DNA from 2 places in the Lactiplantibacillus sp. YT640 genome. Region 1 is predicted to be linked to the other one. Evidence: riboswitches for the same ligand, from Rfam matches in the RefSeq annotation. Region 1 holds a riboswitch; the other holds the start of a gene.
The links. A riboswitch is a leader RNA that binds a small molecule or an ion and turns the genes downstream of it on or off. The one in region 1 is predicted to bind thiamine pyrophosphate.

Region 1 (8,881 bases):
GTATTTATAACTTTGGTCGTTGTCTGGTGCAATCCCAACGTATTCATCCAAGTTAACGGATGTGCAGTCACTGAAATCTAAGTCACTATTAACGATTTCTTTGTAAGTTGTAACGGGTGTCGAACCAGTTGCCAACCCAAATACTTTCGCACCATTGTCTAAAGCATTCTTAAATACTTTGAAACCTTCTTTTCCGCCGGCAGCTTGATCCTTTACTACGATAACTTTCATAATTAACTGACTCCCTCTTTGTTTGGTATAGTCCAATTGTATATTGGTCTAGACTAAAATTCAAGAGGTTTGTCTGAAATATTTCACTTTTATTTTTTGCAATCGTTATCATTGTTAAACTGTCAAGCCAAACTCCTTTAATAAATTAATTGTATTTTTCGATAATTTTGCCTATACTTAACATGTTCGTAACTCCGTGGAACGTGAGAAATTCCACGACTAGCCAAGGCTGCAAAGTCATTGGCTATTTTTTTGCGCTCATACCTCTACGCCAACCATTTATTTGTTCACATTTCAATCAAACTATCCAATATTTACATTGCAATTGGTAACGGCTAAAATTAGCTTTGTATGGAAGATATATATTACATAAAGGGAGGTGTTAACCGCGAATCATGTCAAGCAATACCGGTTAATGGCCGGATTCTCACAAAAAGAACTCGCCAGCAAGACTGGCATCACCCGTCAAACCCTGAGTTTGATTGAAAAGGGCACCTATAACCCATCACTGAAACTCTGCCTCAACCTCTGTCACGCACTCAACCAAACACTCGATACTGTCTTTTGGGTCGAACCCAGTTAGGAGATCCCTGCCATGAAAAAGATTCGTGACGAACGTTTAATTTTACAAAATTTCAAGAACATCCGTACCACGTTGTTAATTGAAAATAGTGCTATCTTACTGATTTTATTTTGGCAAGGCTGGCAAAAAAACAATCTTCAGAAAGCCTTTACGTACGACAATCCGTTGTATATTGTCCTGATGATTGCCGTTTTTACCATGATCATTTTGTCTGTTAATGTCAGCACCCCAATAGAAGACAAACCCAAACGGTTATGGCGCTACCTTGGCCTGTGGGCACTCATTGAACTAATCGGTTTCACCGCCCTATTCTACTTCCTGATTGCGATAAATCAGCCGTTCATTAGTCTGATCGCTGGTATCGCCCTGACCACCGTCACTAGCGGTATCATGCTGTATAGCAACCACCTGCGCGATCGTGATTAACATCAGATATCACCTAGACGGTACCATTCTAATCACATTTGCGGTAAACTATTCCCAGAAATTCAACGGACACGAGGTTTTTGCTATGGAACCAACTTTTAACAAAATGACTGCGACTGGTTACCATGCCATCGAACAGGAAATTGAAGACTTAAAGCAACAACGGCCCGAGCGAATCAGAATTCTGGCTGCGGCTGCGGCACTAGGTGACCGTTCTGAGAATGCCGAATATAGTAGTGCCAAACGGGACTTAGGTCGCTTAGAAAGCCGCCTGCGTTATCTCAACAAGCAGTTGCAATACGCCCAAATCGTTCAACCAGCTGACAACAATCAACTCGATATCGGTAAATTCGTGACCATCGAATTTCTGGATGATCATGACCAAATCACCTATCAATTAGTTGGAAAACAGGAAGCCAATCTCGAACAACAAAAAATCTCATTCACATCTCCCATCGGTCAAGCGCTCGCTAATCATACTGTTGACGATGTGGTCACTGTGAACGCACCGAACGGGGCTTATCAAGTTAAGGTAATCGCGGTTAAGCGCGCGTAATAAAATAGTTATGCCAATCGATTGGAAGCTTATCTTTATTTTTTTGAATCAAAAATACACTTTCTGAAGCGTATACGTGCTAAAATAAAGACAGTAAAAAAGCCGGTACGTTAATACCGACTTGAATCAAGGCCCGCTCTAAGAGCAGTTGGCTTTAAATTTAGATAATCAAAGAACAGTCACCCAATACCGGCCAAAGTTTTGGGGTGGCTATTTTTTGTTTCTGGAGTTCCATACCTGATACATCGCTAGTGCGATGCTCAAAATGATTTGCAAGAAAGCAAACCAAACAAGTAGAGTGACCACGGCTGAAAACCTTTCCTAGTGTGGGAAACGTATTTGTCATACTACCACGACCTTTCAAGATGAAAACAGCCAACCGCCCTTAAAACATACCTATAAACATATTTTACCAGATAGTGGCTCACAGCTACACAGTTAGCATTTTGTATGATTAAAAAAGCCAATCGCTACTGCACCATGCATTGCGATTACGCTGATATCACAAACCAATCATCAACAAGCAGTTGCCCATAAAAAGATAGCGACGAGTTATCATCACAACGTCGCTATCTTTTTATATCATTCAAATTAAAATTCTTGGTACACTGCTGGATCTTGATTATTCAAGCGACCATCCACTTGGCTCAAACCATTAATTGTTGCCATATCAGCTGCACTGATTTCAAAATCAAACACGTCCATATTACCTGCTTGACGGCTCGGCGTTGACGACTTTGGAATCAGCAAGGTCCCTAACTGTAGTTCCCACCGTAAAATCAACTGACCAACATTTTTATGGTAGTGCACTGCAATCTCTTTGAGCGTCTCATTTTGAAGCATCTCACTGGCCCGGCCAAGGGGACTCCAATCTTGCGTCAAAATACCGTGTGCTTGATCATAATCCCGTTGTGCCTGCTGGTTAAAGTACGGATGTAATTCGACCTGATTAATGACGGGTAAAACACCCGTTTCTTTGTTTAATCGTTCTAAATGTTCTGGTAAGAAATTCGAGACCCCAATCGAACGAATCAAGCCTAACTTCTGGGCATCAATCAGTGCCTGCCAAGCTTCAACATAATGATCTTCCTTAGGGTTAGGCCAATGAATTAGATATAAATCATAATAATCCAGGCCAGCTCGATATAATGATTCTTGAATCGTATTGATAGCTTCCGTGTAGGTGTGGTGGCGACCAGGAAGTTTTGATGAAATCAAGAGTTCCGAACGCGGTACTGACGAACGCCGAACCGCTTCACCAACAGCACCTTCATTTTCATAGTTAAAGGCCGTATCTAATAATCGGTAGCCGCGATCAATCGCTGAGTCGATCACTTGCACACCATGAGCACCATTCAGTTTATATGTTCCAAAGCCAATTTTAGGTACTGTTAAACCATCACGTAACGTATAAGTTTCCAACTTAAGCCACTTCTTTCTTTTAAATTAAACGATCAGCCAAGGCATCACGAATCGCTGCTTCAAATGTTGCCGGCCGTGTCGTTGGGGCATAGCGTTCGAGCACACGGCCATCACGACCAATCAGGAATTTTGTGAAATTCCACTTGATTCGGCCATGTCCCGCCGCCTGTTTGAGGTAAGTAAATAACGGATCAGCGTCATCACCATTAACCATCACCCGTTTGGTCATGGGAAACGTTACCCCGTAGTGCCGTTGACAATAGTCATGGGTCTCATCGTCATCCGCCTTTTCTTGATGAAATTGATTGGATGGCAATCCCAAGACCACTAGGCCCTCCTGCTGATACTTCTGATAAAGTTCTTCTAATCCTTTAAACTGTGGCGCCAGGCCACAGTTGCTAGCCGTATTCACGATTAGCAAGACCTGACCGCGATATTGTGACAAGTCAAGTGGCGCACCACTCATCTCAGTTTCTGTAAAATCATACACTGATTCTGCCATCGAGATCCCTCCTAAGAATATTAACCAAATACATTGCTTTATCCATAGTAAACCACAAAATTGTGACTTTTCATCATACTTTGCTTTAGTTTCCGGAAAATTGATTGCACTGAATGTCATTATCCGTTACACTAAACGTATCATTCATAGCAACTGGGGTGCCATCACGGCTGAGATAATACCCATTGAACCTGAATCTGGACAATGCCAGCGCAGGGAGCAATGCTTTTATTTGGGGAACCATCAATTCAGACTTAGCCGCCTGCCACCGATAATCGTGGTAGGCGTTTTTTGTCGCTTGGATGCGTGAATGACAAACTACTTTTGGGAGGATTTAACAATGAAATGGGTTAAATCATGGTACTTGAACGATATTATTTTACTGGCACTAATTGGTATTTTCTTTGGTGCCATCTTTATGGGGACTAATTTTGTTTATAACATTTTAAGTGCGGCCCTGACACCATTTGGTCTAAGCGGTCTGGCTAATGAACTACTACTTGGCTTATGGTGCATGCCCGGCATGTTAGCTGGCTACCTCATTCGACTAAAGGGTTCGGCAACGCTAGGTGAGCTCCTCGCAGCAACCGTCGAAATGTTTTTCGGTGGTCAATGGGGAATCACCACATTGATTTCTGGTGTCGTGCAAGGATTTGGGGCCGAACTAGGTTATATCGTCACTGGCTACAAACACTATGACTGGTTAGGCTTAACGGCTGCGGCCGCAACAACTACTGTGGTCACCTTTGGCTGGGACCTTGCCCGTAATGGTTACTATAAATTACAGCTATGGCTCTTGATTTTATACGTGGTCGTTCGCTTTATTTCGATGTTTGTTTTCGGGGGTCTGTTAACTAAAACCATCACGGACCTACTTGATCGCAGTCATGTTTTAAAATCAACGCATTAATACACTTTATAAAATGGAGGCTTTCTCGAATGGCTAGTATCGCGCTGAATAATTTAACTTACACCTATCCACAGGCGTCGACACCCATTCTGGATCGCGTTAACCTAACACTACCACGGCAAAGCTTCATCCTATTGACAGGGCCATCGGGAACAGGTAAGTCGACGCTCCTAAAGCTGATTGCAGGCTTACTACCCCTGACTCCAGATTACGGCACCATTACCTTTGATGGTCAGTCATTAACTGCTAGCACCGCTAATCGGCGCGCTCAGCACGTTGCCATGATGTTTCAGAATCCTAATCAGCAGTTTGCCATGGATACCGTTGAAAATGAACTAATTTTCGCACTTGAGAACTTACAAGTGCCCCGTGACCAAATACCGGCCCGCTTACTTAGTGCGCTTGACTTTGTTGGTATCCGAAATTTACAGTCACGACTATTAAATCATTTATCCGGTGGCGAGAAACAGAAAGTGGCCCTTGCAATCATTGTCGCTATGGATAGCGATGTCATCCTACTAGATGAGCCCTTTGCCAGTGTCGATCCGACCGCACGAGCCGTCTTGTTAGACCGACTCGTGGAACTACGCAATCAACATGGGAAGACAATCATCTTGGCGGATCATGACCTAACAGGTTACGAACAGCTCGTCGATCAAGTCGTCCAAATCAAGGACCAGCACTTACAGCTCATTGACCGTACCACCTGGTCTGAGTTATTTTCAGCCTTTACTGAGCAGCCACAACGGTCATGGTCAGCACCGCAACGCGTTGAACGCCCTTGTTTTCAACTTGATCACGTCACTTTACAGGCAGGTGATCGTCAACTATTAGTACCGACAACGCGTCAATTGTTAGCACAACACAATACGCTGATCACGGGTCCTAACGGTAGCGGTAAATCCACGTTATTTGAAGCCCTCGTCCGTCTGCACCCCTATACTGGCGAAATTCGTTACGAAGGGACACCTATCGACAAGCTAAAACGCAAACGCTATGCTCGCCACGTCGCCTTGCTTTTTCAGGACGCTGAGACCCAGTTTTTAAACATCACGGTCGCTGAAGAACTGGCTCAAAGTAAACGCTATGCGTATGGCGACTACTTTACCGCAGACCGTATTCAAACGGCCTTAGTGCAACTCAACTTATCCGGTCGTGATGAACAAGTCATCTATACTTTGAGTGAGGGACAGAAAAAGAAACTACAAATTCTGCTCATGTTAATCATGCAGTCACCAGTTCTACTCATGGATGAACCCTTAAAAGGGCTAGATTTGCATTCGATCAATGCCCTGGTCGCGTTATTACAGACCACCCAAGCGGCAACTAAGCAGACACTGATTATTATTAGTCACCAGTTAACCGGCCTGATGCCATTGATTGACTATCAGCTACACTTTGAAAATCACCATTTAGATTGGGTGGTGCGATCATGAATCCTAGCATGAAATTATTATTACTACTCATCATTGCGCTAGAAATTTCATTCACGACAATTGTAAGTTTGAACGTGGCACTGATTATTCTGGCACTGATTTACCTGCTCGGTCACCGAACTCGGCTTCGAACATTAGGGTGGTTGCTACTCATTCCGTTGCTACCAGCAATTGGACTTTGGAGTACCCAGTACATTAACGGTAGCGGTGACAAGACTTTGATGGCCTGGGTCCTGTTCACACGAATCTATGCGTTTGTTTTTACGGGCGCTACTTTTACGCTCACGACTGACGTCTTACAATTAACCGATTCGCTTGAGCAAAACTGGCATTTACCCGCCAAATTTGCATATGGCGTCCTCGCCGCGTATAACTTGGTACCACGGATTCGGCACGAAGTTCAAGTGATTCGGGCTGCTGGTCTGATGCGTGGGCAGGTCCTGTCCTTCTGGTCGCCACAGCTCTACTTTAAAGCAATTTTGGTCTCTATCAATTGGTCGCAGAACCTTGCCCAGGCCATGCGCTCCCATGGTTTTGTCGAAGATGCACCCCGCACTCACTATCGTCAGATTCCACTGACTAAGTTGGATTGGACCATTGTGATTAGTGGCGGCTTGCTTTTACAAGTCGGCGCCTTCGTCATTCCGTGGCGCTAGTGGTCTCATTCACTGAATAAACACTAAATTAAAACAGGTTTTCTCAATTATGAGAAAACCTGTTTTTGGGTAATATTCCCCACTTAGGTCGGGTCACAACAATAACAAGTTGACCTTAATTCATGCTTTCAGCCGATCAATTTGTTGCCGTAACGCCTGAATAGCAGCTGTAGAAGACGTCGGGTCTGCCATTAATTGATCATACTTGAACTGAAGTACTGCTAAGTCAGCTTCTACCGGTTGCGGCGCTTTAACAACTTTGTCAGGATCAACTAATTGGTGCGTCTCGAATTGCAATACCCGAGTAGCAACGGCCTGGCAAAACGGTTCATCATGTGAAACAAAAATTACGGTTCCAGGATAATTTTGTAAGTAATCGGCCAACGCATCCAGCGCGTCCACATCCAAATAATTGGTTGGTTCATCTAACATTAAAACGTTATATTGACCGACTAAAATACGAATTAGCTGTAATTTAACTAGTTCACCACCACTTAACGCCGATACCAGTTGCGGATAAAAGCGTGCTGGCAGGCCCAACGCGCCCATGACGTTACGGATCGTTTGATTCGGTAGCTGACTGACTTGCCGCACCGTTTGCCACACTGACTGTTTACCGTCGAGCACTGTCATATCTTGGTTGAATACTCCGACTCGTGCCGCCGGAGCCAATCGTAATCCTGACACCCGGCCACCTAAAATTGCACGCAGTAATGTGGTCTTACCGCTACCGTTGGGCCCCACGATAGCGACCCGATCATGTGGCCTGATTTGAAAGTCAGCGTGTGCTAACAACGTTTTTCCATATTCAGCCAATGTGACATTAAGACCAGTTACCACGGTCTTACCTGTAAACGTCGGAAAATCTGTCGCGACTAACTTAAAGCCTGAAGTCGTAAAGGGCTTAGCAACTTGCGGTTCCCGTTGTCCTCGGGCGACCATGCGTTTAGCCGTTCGTTCCATCTTGGCCGCGGTAGCTTCCCTAGTCGCTTTCGTCTTGGCACGCTCTACTTGCGACATTCGCCGATTGCCTTTTCGAATCCGCTGCGCTTTTTCATTACGTTGACGCTGCGCTGCTAGTAACTCACGCTGATGAGTGTTTTGGCGCTGATACGCGGCTTCCTGAGTTGCGATTTGCTGCGCTTTTACCGTCTGATAATATGCGTAATTGCCTGCATATGCGGTGAATTTTTGGTGTTCAACCGCCCAAGTCTGTGTCGTCACAGCATTTAATAATTGCCGATCATGTGAAATCAACAACAGCAACCCACGAAAACGTTGTAACTGATTAATAAGCCATTGCTGATGTGTTTCATCCAAATTAGATGACGGTTCATCTAGAATTAAAATTGTTGGCCGGGCGCTCAAAGCCTGCCGAATTCTGGTTAGCATAGCTTGACCACCACTTTGGTCAAAAGTCGGTGCGATTTGGGCAACATAGCTGACTGGCTCGTCCACCATAATTTGTCCCGTATAATCACGATCAGTACCCGTCAGTAAATGGGCCAGTGTTGATTTACCAGCACCGTTCCGCCCAACCACGCCGATTTTATCCCCGGCATTGGCGACTAATCGGTCAATTGTAAATAGTGGCCGTCCCGCCATATCTTTTTGAATATTTTTTAAATTAATCATTGTCATTAATAAGCATCCCCTTAGTTGCAGGGACTAATTTATGGCACAAAAAAACGTCCTCAAAATGAGAACGCTGGCAATTGATTCCACCAGCACCCTAATTAATCCCAAAACGGACAGTCCACCCCTATCGCTAGGCATGGCTCTGTTCAGTTACTAGAATTAATTAGTTGCGCATTGGCTGAATACCTCGTGTTTTATAAGTTACTTTGTAGATTAGCATGTTTAATTTCAATTTGCAAGAACCATTGTTTTTTAAAAGTTTTTTCAGTAAACTAAAATTACTTTCAGAAAGCAGGTGTCAGCTTGAAAAAGATCATTGCAATTACCGGCTTCGCAATGCTAGGTGGTGGTCTCCGGGAGGGGCTTAGTTTGCTCGTCACTTGGCCACAGCATTTCTGGATAACGTGTCTGATTAATATTGTGGGAGCATTTGTTCTTAGCCTGATTACTAACTTGTTACCAGCGCGGTTACCCGTCTCTGAAGATATTGTTATCGGTATGAGTGTCGGGTTCGTTGGTAG
Region 2 (8,881 bases), 110 kb from region 1:
CGGTATGATCAAGAATGATGAAAATGATTATCGTCCTGGTTTGAAGGCCCGTAGTGAAGCGGGGGCCCGGAGCTTGTTACAAGAAGCTGATTTCTTCAAGACTGACGTTCGGGCCTTGGCACAAGAACTCGGTTTGACGAACTGGAATAAAGTGGCGTCATGCTCTGTATCTTCACGGTTCCCATACGGGACGACGTTGACACATGACAATATTGCTCAAGTAATGGCCGCCGAAAAATATTTGCGTAGTTTAGGTTTTCCAACGGTCCGGGTTCGTTTCCACAATGATATTGCGCGGATCGAATTACCAGAAGCACGAATTGGTGATTTCTTAGTCTTTAACGACCGCGTTAACCGTCAATTACAATCACTTGGATTCCGCTACGTTACCCTTGATTTAGGTGGCTTCCGTAGTGGTCGGATGAATGATACGTTGACCAAGGCACAATTGGCCACTTTCGCCTAGGCCTAATCAAATTAATGATAGTGGTGTCGGGATTAATCGGAGATGGGCGGCTGAACGGCGGTGATCATGGTTCATTCGCCCACCCGATGATAATCGTAACCCCAGCCGATACGCACATGTTGCGATTATCGCCTGACACCCCAAAAAGCGCAGTTCAAGGCCGCCCTTGAGCTGCGTTTTTCGTATCTTCATTTTTAGATCAACAGGCGTCAAAAGTCACGACGAGTTTACCAACGACTTGACCAGCTTGGAGTTGTTGCAAACCAGTTACAAGTTGGTCACGGTGCAAGACCTGAGTAATTAGTGGGTCGACCTTGCCAGCTTGGACCAAAGCTAATAAGGCGGCGGTCATTTTCCCAAGATCGGCAACTTGCGCTGGGTTACCGCTACGGTGGGCACCACCGAGGTCCAATTTACTGATAGTTACAACTTGATTACTTGGAAAGTGGTCCGGAGTTGCTAATACACAGACAAGCTGGCCATTGTAAGCTAAGCGCGGTAAGTCCGCATCAGCATGACCAATGGTATTAATGATCAGATCAACACCGTGCTGCTGCGTTAGGTCTTGAATGCGTGTGGTCACATCTTCATGATGGTAATCGATTTGGGCATCGGGATGCAGCGGTGCCACGAAGGCTTGCTTGGCCTTTGAAACGGTCGTGAAGACGGTCTTGCCAGCAGCCTTAGCGAGTTGAATAGCCATACTGCCTACACCGCCCGCACCTGCATGGATCAGCACAGTTTGCGCGGCATTTAAATTGGCTTTGCGCAGGAGGGCCTGATAAGCCGTCAATCCAGCGCAGAGACTAGCGGCGGCTGCTTCAAAGCTCACAGTCGTTGGAATCTTAGCTAGCACGGCTGCTGGTAAACTCACGTATTCGGCAAACGTCCCATTATTGGCGAGATTAGCGTGCCCACAAACTCGTTCGCCAGGCCGAAAATTAGTGACCTCAGCGCCAACCGCCTCCACGATTCCAGCTGTGTCTAGTCCTAGTGTGTGTGGATATTGCCAGGCGGCGTTACCCGCCGCAACTAATTTAAAATCTACCGGATTGAGCCCGACTGCTTGGGTCTTGATCAACACCTCAGTTGGCCCGAGGTTGGGCATGGGCCGTTCTTGCCATTGAAGCTGTTCCATAGTTTGAGCGGATGGATCTGGCACAACAAGTGCTTGCATCTTCAATCACTCTTTTCTTAAAGGCATATTTGCTTTTTATTATAACCGGTCGCGGCGGTGAATTTAAACTTTAATGCCTAATTAATTAAGTAGCAATGAGGGTGATTCGGTTAACGGAAAGATTGACGTTAGCGGTTACAATCGTTAGACTAAGGTTAGTAATTGAATATTTTTAAACACTAGGGGTGTCCAAAAATGGGCTGAGATGGTGCTGTAAGTGCCGATCCCTCTGAACCTGTAAGCTCAAACTTGCGTAGGAAAGTGTCACAGCTAATGTTAGCGGCCACTGGATCAATGCATGTTGATTGGTGGTCGTTTTTGATTGGTGTGACGGTCAATGAGGAGGAGAATTGCTATGGAATTACAATTATTGAATACTTTACGGGATCACAATCCGATTGTTTTTAACATTGCCAATTTTGTTACGGTTCAAGACGTTGCCAATGGGCTAAACGCGTTAGGGGCCTCGCCAATTATGTCAGCTGAAGTCCAAGAAGCGGAGACGATGGTCCAAATTGCCGGGGCTGTTTGCATTAATTTAGGAACCCTGACCACCACCCAGATTGATCAAATGCGGGTGGTTGGTAAGCTTGCTAATCAGTATCATAAGCCAGTCGTTCTTGATCCGGTGGCCGTCGGGGCGGTCCCTTATCGAAAAGAAGTCGCGCTAGCATTACTATCTGATTTTCAAGTCGATGTTATTCGGGGCAATGCTGGTGAAATTGCGGCATTGGCTGGCATGGATTGGCAAGCGAAGGGCATTGATGCGGGGAGCGGTCAGGGCGACCTGGTTGAAATTGCTCAAGCTTGTGCACAGCAATTCCAATGCTGTGTCATATTGTCGGGACCTACTGATGTTATTACGGATGGTCAGCGCGTAGTTAAAGTCGCTAATGGTACCCCGCTCTTCCAACGTCACGTGGGCTCGGGCGATTTACTTTCTAGTATCGTCGCGGCTTTTACAGCCGTTAGTCCAACCGACGTTTACCAGGCGGCGCAAGTGGCTTGCTTAGTCTTAGCGGGAGCGGGGGAACTTGTCGCCAGTCATCTGACGGCCGATCGTCCCGCCACATTTGCCATTGATTTGATTGACCGGCTGAGCTTAGTGACAGTGTCAGAAATTCAAACAATTGCTAAAGTTGATTAAATATAATGAAGGGTCGCGAGATTTAATGAATGAATTTCCACAAGTGGCAACGATTGCTGGTACGGACAGTGGTGGCGGTGCCGGTGTCATGGCCGATTTAAAAACGATGCAGGCACGTCACGTTTTTGGTACCGCGGTAGTCGTTGCCGTGACAGCTCAAAATACATTGGGGGTCCAAGATTTTATGGCAATGCCGACGAAGATCATTGACGAACAATTTGCTTCGTTAGCAGCTGACTTAGACATTCGCGCTTGTAAAACGGGGATGCTTGCGGATGCTGAACACGTCCATGCCGTCGTTGAGAACTTGAAACGAGTTGATTTTGGGCCGCTGACAGTTGATCCAGTCATGATTGCGAAAGGCGGGGCGGCGTTATTAGCCGCGGATGCGATTAAAACGGTTCGCGACGAACTGCTCCCGTTAGCGACTGTTGTGACGCCGAATTTACCGGAAGCAGAACAATTAATTGGTCAGGCAATCACTAGTAATCAAGCGATGGTTACAGCTGGACATGCGCTACAGGGGTTAGGTGCTGACAATGTCATTATTAAAGGTGGGCATGGTGATAATTCCGATTTAGCTAATGACTTCGTACTGTTGGCTGACGGGACCGCCTTTTGGCTTTCGGCCCCACGGATTGATACGGTGCGAACCCACGGCACGGGAGATACCCTATCGGCATGTATTACCGCCGAATTAGCAAAAGGACGGTCAATGGCTGCGGCCATTAAAACGGCTAAGGCGTACGTTGCTGGGACGATTCAGGATGGTATCCAGGTCGGGCATGGTCATGGCCCGCTGAATCATTGGGCAACCCCAAGTGAGCAGGTGATCGTTCATGACGCTTAAATTTGAACCCACACAATTACGTGCTTATTTTGTGTGCGGGACACAAGACGTGCCGGGACAGGATCTAAATGTGGTCGTCCAAACGGCCTTGGATGCGGGCATCACGGCATTCCAATACCGAGATAAAGGTAATAGCCAGTTGACTACGGCTGAGCGTTTTGCATTGGGGCAACAGCTGCGGGCACGTTGTGCGCAAGCGCACGTTCCCTTTATCGTCGATGATGATGTCGAGCTGGCACTCGCACTGCAAGCAGATGGGGTTCACGTTGGTCAAAAGGATGACCGGGTGACACAAGTTATTCAACGGGTCGCTAATCAAATGTTTGTCGGTTTGTCTTGTTCAACCTTAGCTGAAGTGCAGATTGCTAACCAATTGGAAGGCATTGCTTATCTTGGTAGTGGTCCCATCTTTCCAACGACATCTAAGGCCGATGCGGATCCAGTAGTCGGTCTGACGGGGTTGCGACAATTAGTCGTGACTGCAACCTGTCCCGTTGTCGCCATTGGCGGAATTACTGTCGCGCAATTGCCAGCTATTGCGGCTACTGGTGCGGCTGGCGCTGCGGTGATCTCAATGTTAACGCGTAGTCCCGATATGGCCGCCACGGTCAAGGCGATGCTAACGGCTACGGAGGTGCACTGATGAAACATGACGGGATTTTTCGGAGCCAATTTTTACTGTGGCTCGGTGCGGCTATCTCAATTGCCGAAATCTTAACAGGTACGCTGATGGCACCACTGGGGCTGACACGCGGATTGGCTGCGATTGTATTGGGGCACATGATCGGCTGTGGCCTGTTCTTGGTTCCAGCCGGCTATTTGGGGGCTAAATTACACCAGTCCGCGTTAGCGTCAGCCCAACTGGCTTTTGGTCGCGGCGGAGTGTTACTAGCGTCAGGACTCAACGCCTTGCAACTCGTTGGCTGGACGGCGGTGATGATCGTCAATGCTCAGTTAGCCATGAACAGTATTAGTGGAAAGCTATTTGGCTTTCGAAGTCCGCTATTAATGGCAACCATCGTGGCGATTTTGATTATTGCGTGGTTGCTCATGGGTAGTCAGTTACTGTTCAAAATCAACAATGCCGTTGTGGGCTTGTTGGTGCTCGGGACGGTGTTAATGCTCGTAATGGTATTTATGGCACCGACAACTAGTCAGTCGGTATCAACGACTAGTATGACGTTTGGGCAAGCAGTGGAATTGAACGTTACGATGGCACTCTCATGGTTGCCACTAATTGGTGATTATACCCAGCGTGTTGATCGTCCTTTACCAGTCGCACTAGTCAGCGCAGGTGGCTATATGTTAGGCAGTTTAGTGATGTTTGTGACGGGGCTATTAGTTGTGTTACGGACAGGGCAAACTGATATCACGGCATTGCTGACGCGGTCCGGTTTAGGATTGGTTGCATTGCTGATTATCGTTTTCTCAACGGTGACGACGACATTTTTAGATACTTATTCGGCCGCCACGAGTTTGGCTAATCTGACCGGTAGCCGCCATGTTAATCGATTAGCCGTTGGTGTGACGGTAGTTGGGCTATTGATTGCGCTGACGGTTGCCATGACGTATTATCAGAACTTCCTGTATTTGATTGGTTCGGTCTTCACACCGCTATATGCTATTATCTTCGTCACGTACTTTGTGCGGCACGCTACGTTACCATACTGGTTGAACTTTTGCTGGTGGGTTGTGGGGATTGTCGCCTATTATCAGTTACAGGCCATTGATTTCATTGGTGGCACGACGCTATTAGTATTGGTTGGGCTGAGCATCGCCGTCTGGTTGACGGGAATTATCGTCAAACCAACCGAGCTCGAATATCGTGAGCTTAGTCATTGACAATTAGATGTAAAAAGTAAATGATAATCCCATTGGTAATACGCATGTTACCGTGGGATTTTTTTGAGAGAGGGCGACAGAATGGTTAAAACGATAATTGGAATCGCACCAGGCGTTGTGACAGTGAACAGCCAGATGTTCCCGGGGCGGGTCCGTGATTATGTGAATCGTGATTATTTGAAATCAGTAACGGATAATGGCGGTGTGCCATTGGTATTACCGGTAACGACCGACGCAACGACGATTGAACGATACGTTGGAATGATCGATGGTCTACTACTTTGTGGTGGTGCAGATGTGGCCCCATTGACGTATGGGGAGGAACCCCAGCCTAAATTGGGTGGGGTAGATCCGGAACGGGATCAGTATGAAATTGCGCTGATTCGTGCCACCCACGCCGTTGGTAAACCGGTGCTCGGTATCTGTCGGGGCTTACAAATCTTAAACGTGTGCTATGGTGGCAATCTTTATCAGGATATGAGTGAACTACCAGCTGGTCAGGGTACCTTAAAACATATGCAAGGACAATTGGCCGCTTACGGCATGCATCACGTGAAGGTCGTACCAGGTACGACCTTAGCTGAATATTTAGGCACCACTAGTGACGCAATCACGGTCAATTCATTTCATCATCAGGCCGTGAAACAGGTGGCAACGGGCTTTCAGGTGGTGGCCCAAAGTGCGGATCAGGTTGTTGAAGCAATTGAGGCGACAGCTGGTGGTCTACAGTTGGGTGTCCAGTGGCATCCAGAAATGATGCAACAAGTAAACTCCGTGCAGGCGCGGTTGTTTGCGGCGTTTATGCGGGCTTGTGTGGCGTAGATAGCATTGACTAGCAAATTGATAAAATCGGGCGTGGTTATTCTGAATTGTAGGATAACCACGTTTTTAATGTGCAGCCGCAAAACTAATGAATGTTTCACGTGAAACATCTGAAATGGTGTTGGCAACTAGATAACTAATCCAAGATATTGTAAGCTGACGTGTAAAACAATTCGTAAAGCTGTTAATACTGGCAACGCTTTCGTATAATGGAATAAAGTTATTGTTAAGGGGGTGACCGCTATGGAACGAATTGAAGCTGGCATGAGCGTAATGACGTTGAAGAAGCAGACCTATCGGGTTATCGCTGTGATTAATCAGGGGCAAGAACTGTTAGTTCGCGCCCACGAACCAGAAACAGCTGACATTGAAATAATTCCAGTGACCACAGCTGTTCAAGTAACTGAACAAAATTCAACAGGCGATGCAGCCGTCGCATTGGATACAGTCACGGTCGTTGGCGAACGGTATGTCGATGATATTGTGGCAACGTTAACGACGCTCAGAGTGGGTATGGCGGTGTTGCTCCAGCGAGAAAGTGGCAATCAATACGATGATAATGCCATCTCAGTGTGGACGTTGCAACATGCTAAGTTAGGCTACATTGCCCGGTATCAGAATCAGCCGTACGCGGCACTGATGGATCAGGGACAACGATTGTACGGCATCGTGACGGTATTAGATCAGCAAAAACAGCATCTTGAATTGATGCTATGGCGGACTACTGCAGTCCCGAGTCCGATTGAGGCGTTGCAAATCCGCCAACGATTGGCTAAATCGAGGACAAATTTAGGGGCAGTGCCAACGCATTCGTTACAGACACCGTTAGGAACAATTGTCATGATGTGCAATGGTCACCCGATTAAGTATCAGCAGGTTCCGTTATCGCCATGGTTGACGCCCGCTGATGAATTACACGTTACCAAACGTTATCTATTAACGCCTGATTGGTCACAAGTACCGCCGGACAGCCTCATTACTTGTCAAGTGACGGCGAAGGCCGACGTGGTTCAGCGGTGGCAAAATGAACACATTTCAGCAGCGGTCTTAACGAACGCTAGTAGCTTTTATGTAGTTGGTATCAGTGCTCAAACCAAGACGGGGCTGAATGATAACTTGGTCGATGATGCTGCGCAACCCGCGGTTATTTACCGAGTTGGCCAGGTTAGTGCACATATGCAGGCCGGCTTCATGGTCAGCTGGGCGCCGTTTGGTGATCCACGCGTGCAACCAGCACTGAAATTAGCATTGCACTTCTCCTCACAACCGCTAGTTCCTTACCATCCAGTAACACCTAGTCGCACCAACGCGACGTTTACGCAGCAAGAGTTGGCAGCCTTGTTAGTCTCCGCATTACCAAATTATCAGGGTGGTCAACGCCTAGAACCAAGTGTGACAACGATAACGGTAGAAAAATTGCGGCAGACGTTAGGTGATCAGACGTATCATGCGCTGGCGAATTATCAGCGTCATGTTCAGCTAGTTGCGGGTAGTACGGAAGGTGTCAACGAGACCTTGTTACAGGCGTTGATTCATGCAGTCACGTATCATGAGTTGACGACCATGCACTATTACCAGCCGACTGTAGGGATGGTCGACCAGGTTATTTATCCGATTCAATTATTTAGCACCACGACTAAGGATGAGGATGATGCACAATTAGTGGGTTGCTTAGCGCTTTACAATTACGAAACGTTTGAAATCCAACAGGTGCCGCTGACGGCAATTGCTCGTATCGCGATTATTGCCGATCCGGAGCATCCCCAAACAACACCGGAGACGGAAAGTCCGGATTGGTTACGCATATTCTTACATGGGTGGAATGACGATTTTTGGTTAGGTTATTTGGTTGCCGAATGGGTCTGTAAATATTCCTGGGCGGCGTGAATCATATCTGCATTTTGTTGATTTAACAATGGCGGCAAGTTGTCGAAGTCAAAGTAGTCGAGTTTGAGTGTTTCATCAGTGGCTTGGGTCAGAACGTGGCCGCCAATGGGTTTTACAAGAAAGAGTGCACTGATTGTTTGAGCTACATCGCCGTTAGGATAGGCCGTCTCGCCTTTATCAAAGATGCCGATGCGATCAACAACTTCGACATCAATGCCACTATCTTCCTTATATTCCCGCACGCAGGCCGTGGCATACGTCTCACCGTATTCTAGATAGCCACCGGGTAAACTCCAGTTATGCGTATCGGTACGAAGGTTCAGCAAGATTTGTTGCTGATCGTTGACTAAAATACCAGCGGCCGTATTCAAAATGATTGGTTTGTGACCAACCAAAGCCCGAATTTCTTTAATGTAATTTGCCATGACGAAACCTCGTTTCTAGTTTAATTACCCTTATTATACCGATAATTCTGACTGAAAGCTGTTTGTTGATAAATTTATACGAAGCATGCTCGAACCGCGTTAGAGCAAGTACATACTGACTATGTGTTACTAAATCCGTTTGCGTCGGTGCACTTTTTTAGCTAAGATAAAAGCTATATACTGTCAGCCGTGATAGTGTGAGTTCTTTGATTTTATGAAAAGAGAGTAATTTATGCAGAGAAAATTAAGTACGGGCCAGATGCAA

Region 2: it holds a riboswitch for thiamine pyrophosphate, as region 1 does, so the genes downstream of both, thiM (hydroxyethylthiazole kinase) here and ACOV1R_RS02630 (ECF transporter S component) in region 1, are expected to answer to the same signal.

The regions. Positions count from the first base shown of each region.
Region 1 is NZ_JBMNVY010000002.1:220,716-229,596, reverse strand. It holds gene ACOV1R_RS02660 (glucosamine-6-phosphate deaminase) at 1-231, opposite strand, end outside; gene ACOV1R_RS02655 (helix-turn-helix transcriptional regulator) at 611-814, shown strand; gene ACOV1R_RS02650 (hypothetical protein) at 827-1,240, shown strand; gene greA (transcription elongation factor GreA) at 1,326-1,796, shown strand; gene ACOV1R_RS02640 (aldo/keto reductase) at 2,388-3,218, opposite strand; gene ACOV1R_RS02635 (glutathione peroxidase) at 3,238-3,720, opposite strand; TPP riboswitch at 3,865-3,958, shown strand; gene ACOV1R_RS02630 (ECF transporter S component) at 4,061-4,630, shown strand; gene ACOV1R_RS02625 (ABC transporter ATP-binding protein) at 4,660-6,066, shown strand; gene ACOV1R_RS02620 (energy-coupling factor transporter transmembrane component T family protein) at 6,063-6,722, shown strand; gene ACOV1R_RS02615 (ABC-F family ATP-binding cassette domain-containing protein) at 6,843-8,363, opposite strand; gene ACOV1R_RS02610 (CrcB family protein) at 8,664-8,881, shown strand, end outside.
Region 2 is NZ_JBMNVY010000002.1:113,118-121,998, forward strand. It holds gene larE (ATP-dependent sacrificial sulfur transferase LarE) at 1-466, shown strand, start outside; gene ACOV1R_RS02150 (zinc-binding dehydrogenase) at 666-1,643, opposite strand; TPP riboswitch at 1,815-1,920, shown strand; gene thiM (hydroxyethylthiazole kinase) at 1,999-2,790, shown strand; gene thiD (bifunctional hydroxymethylpyrimidine kinase/phosphomethylpyrimidine kinase) at 2,816-3,640, shown strand; gene thiE (thiamine phosphate synthase) at 3,630-4,283, shown strand; gene cytX (putative hydroxymethylpyrimidine transporter CytX) at 4,283-5,482, shown strand; gene ACOV1R_RS02175 (gamma-glutamyl-gamma-aminobutyrate hydrolase family protein) at 5,564-6,304, shown strand; gene ACOV1R_RS02180 (HIRAN domain-containing protein) at 6,548-8,191, shown strand; gene ACOV1R_RS02185 (NUDIX hydrolase) at 8,146-8,616, opposite strand; gene ACOV1R_RS02190 (amino acid permease) at 8,849-8,881, shown strand, end outside.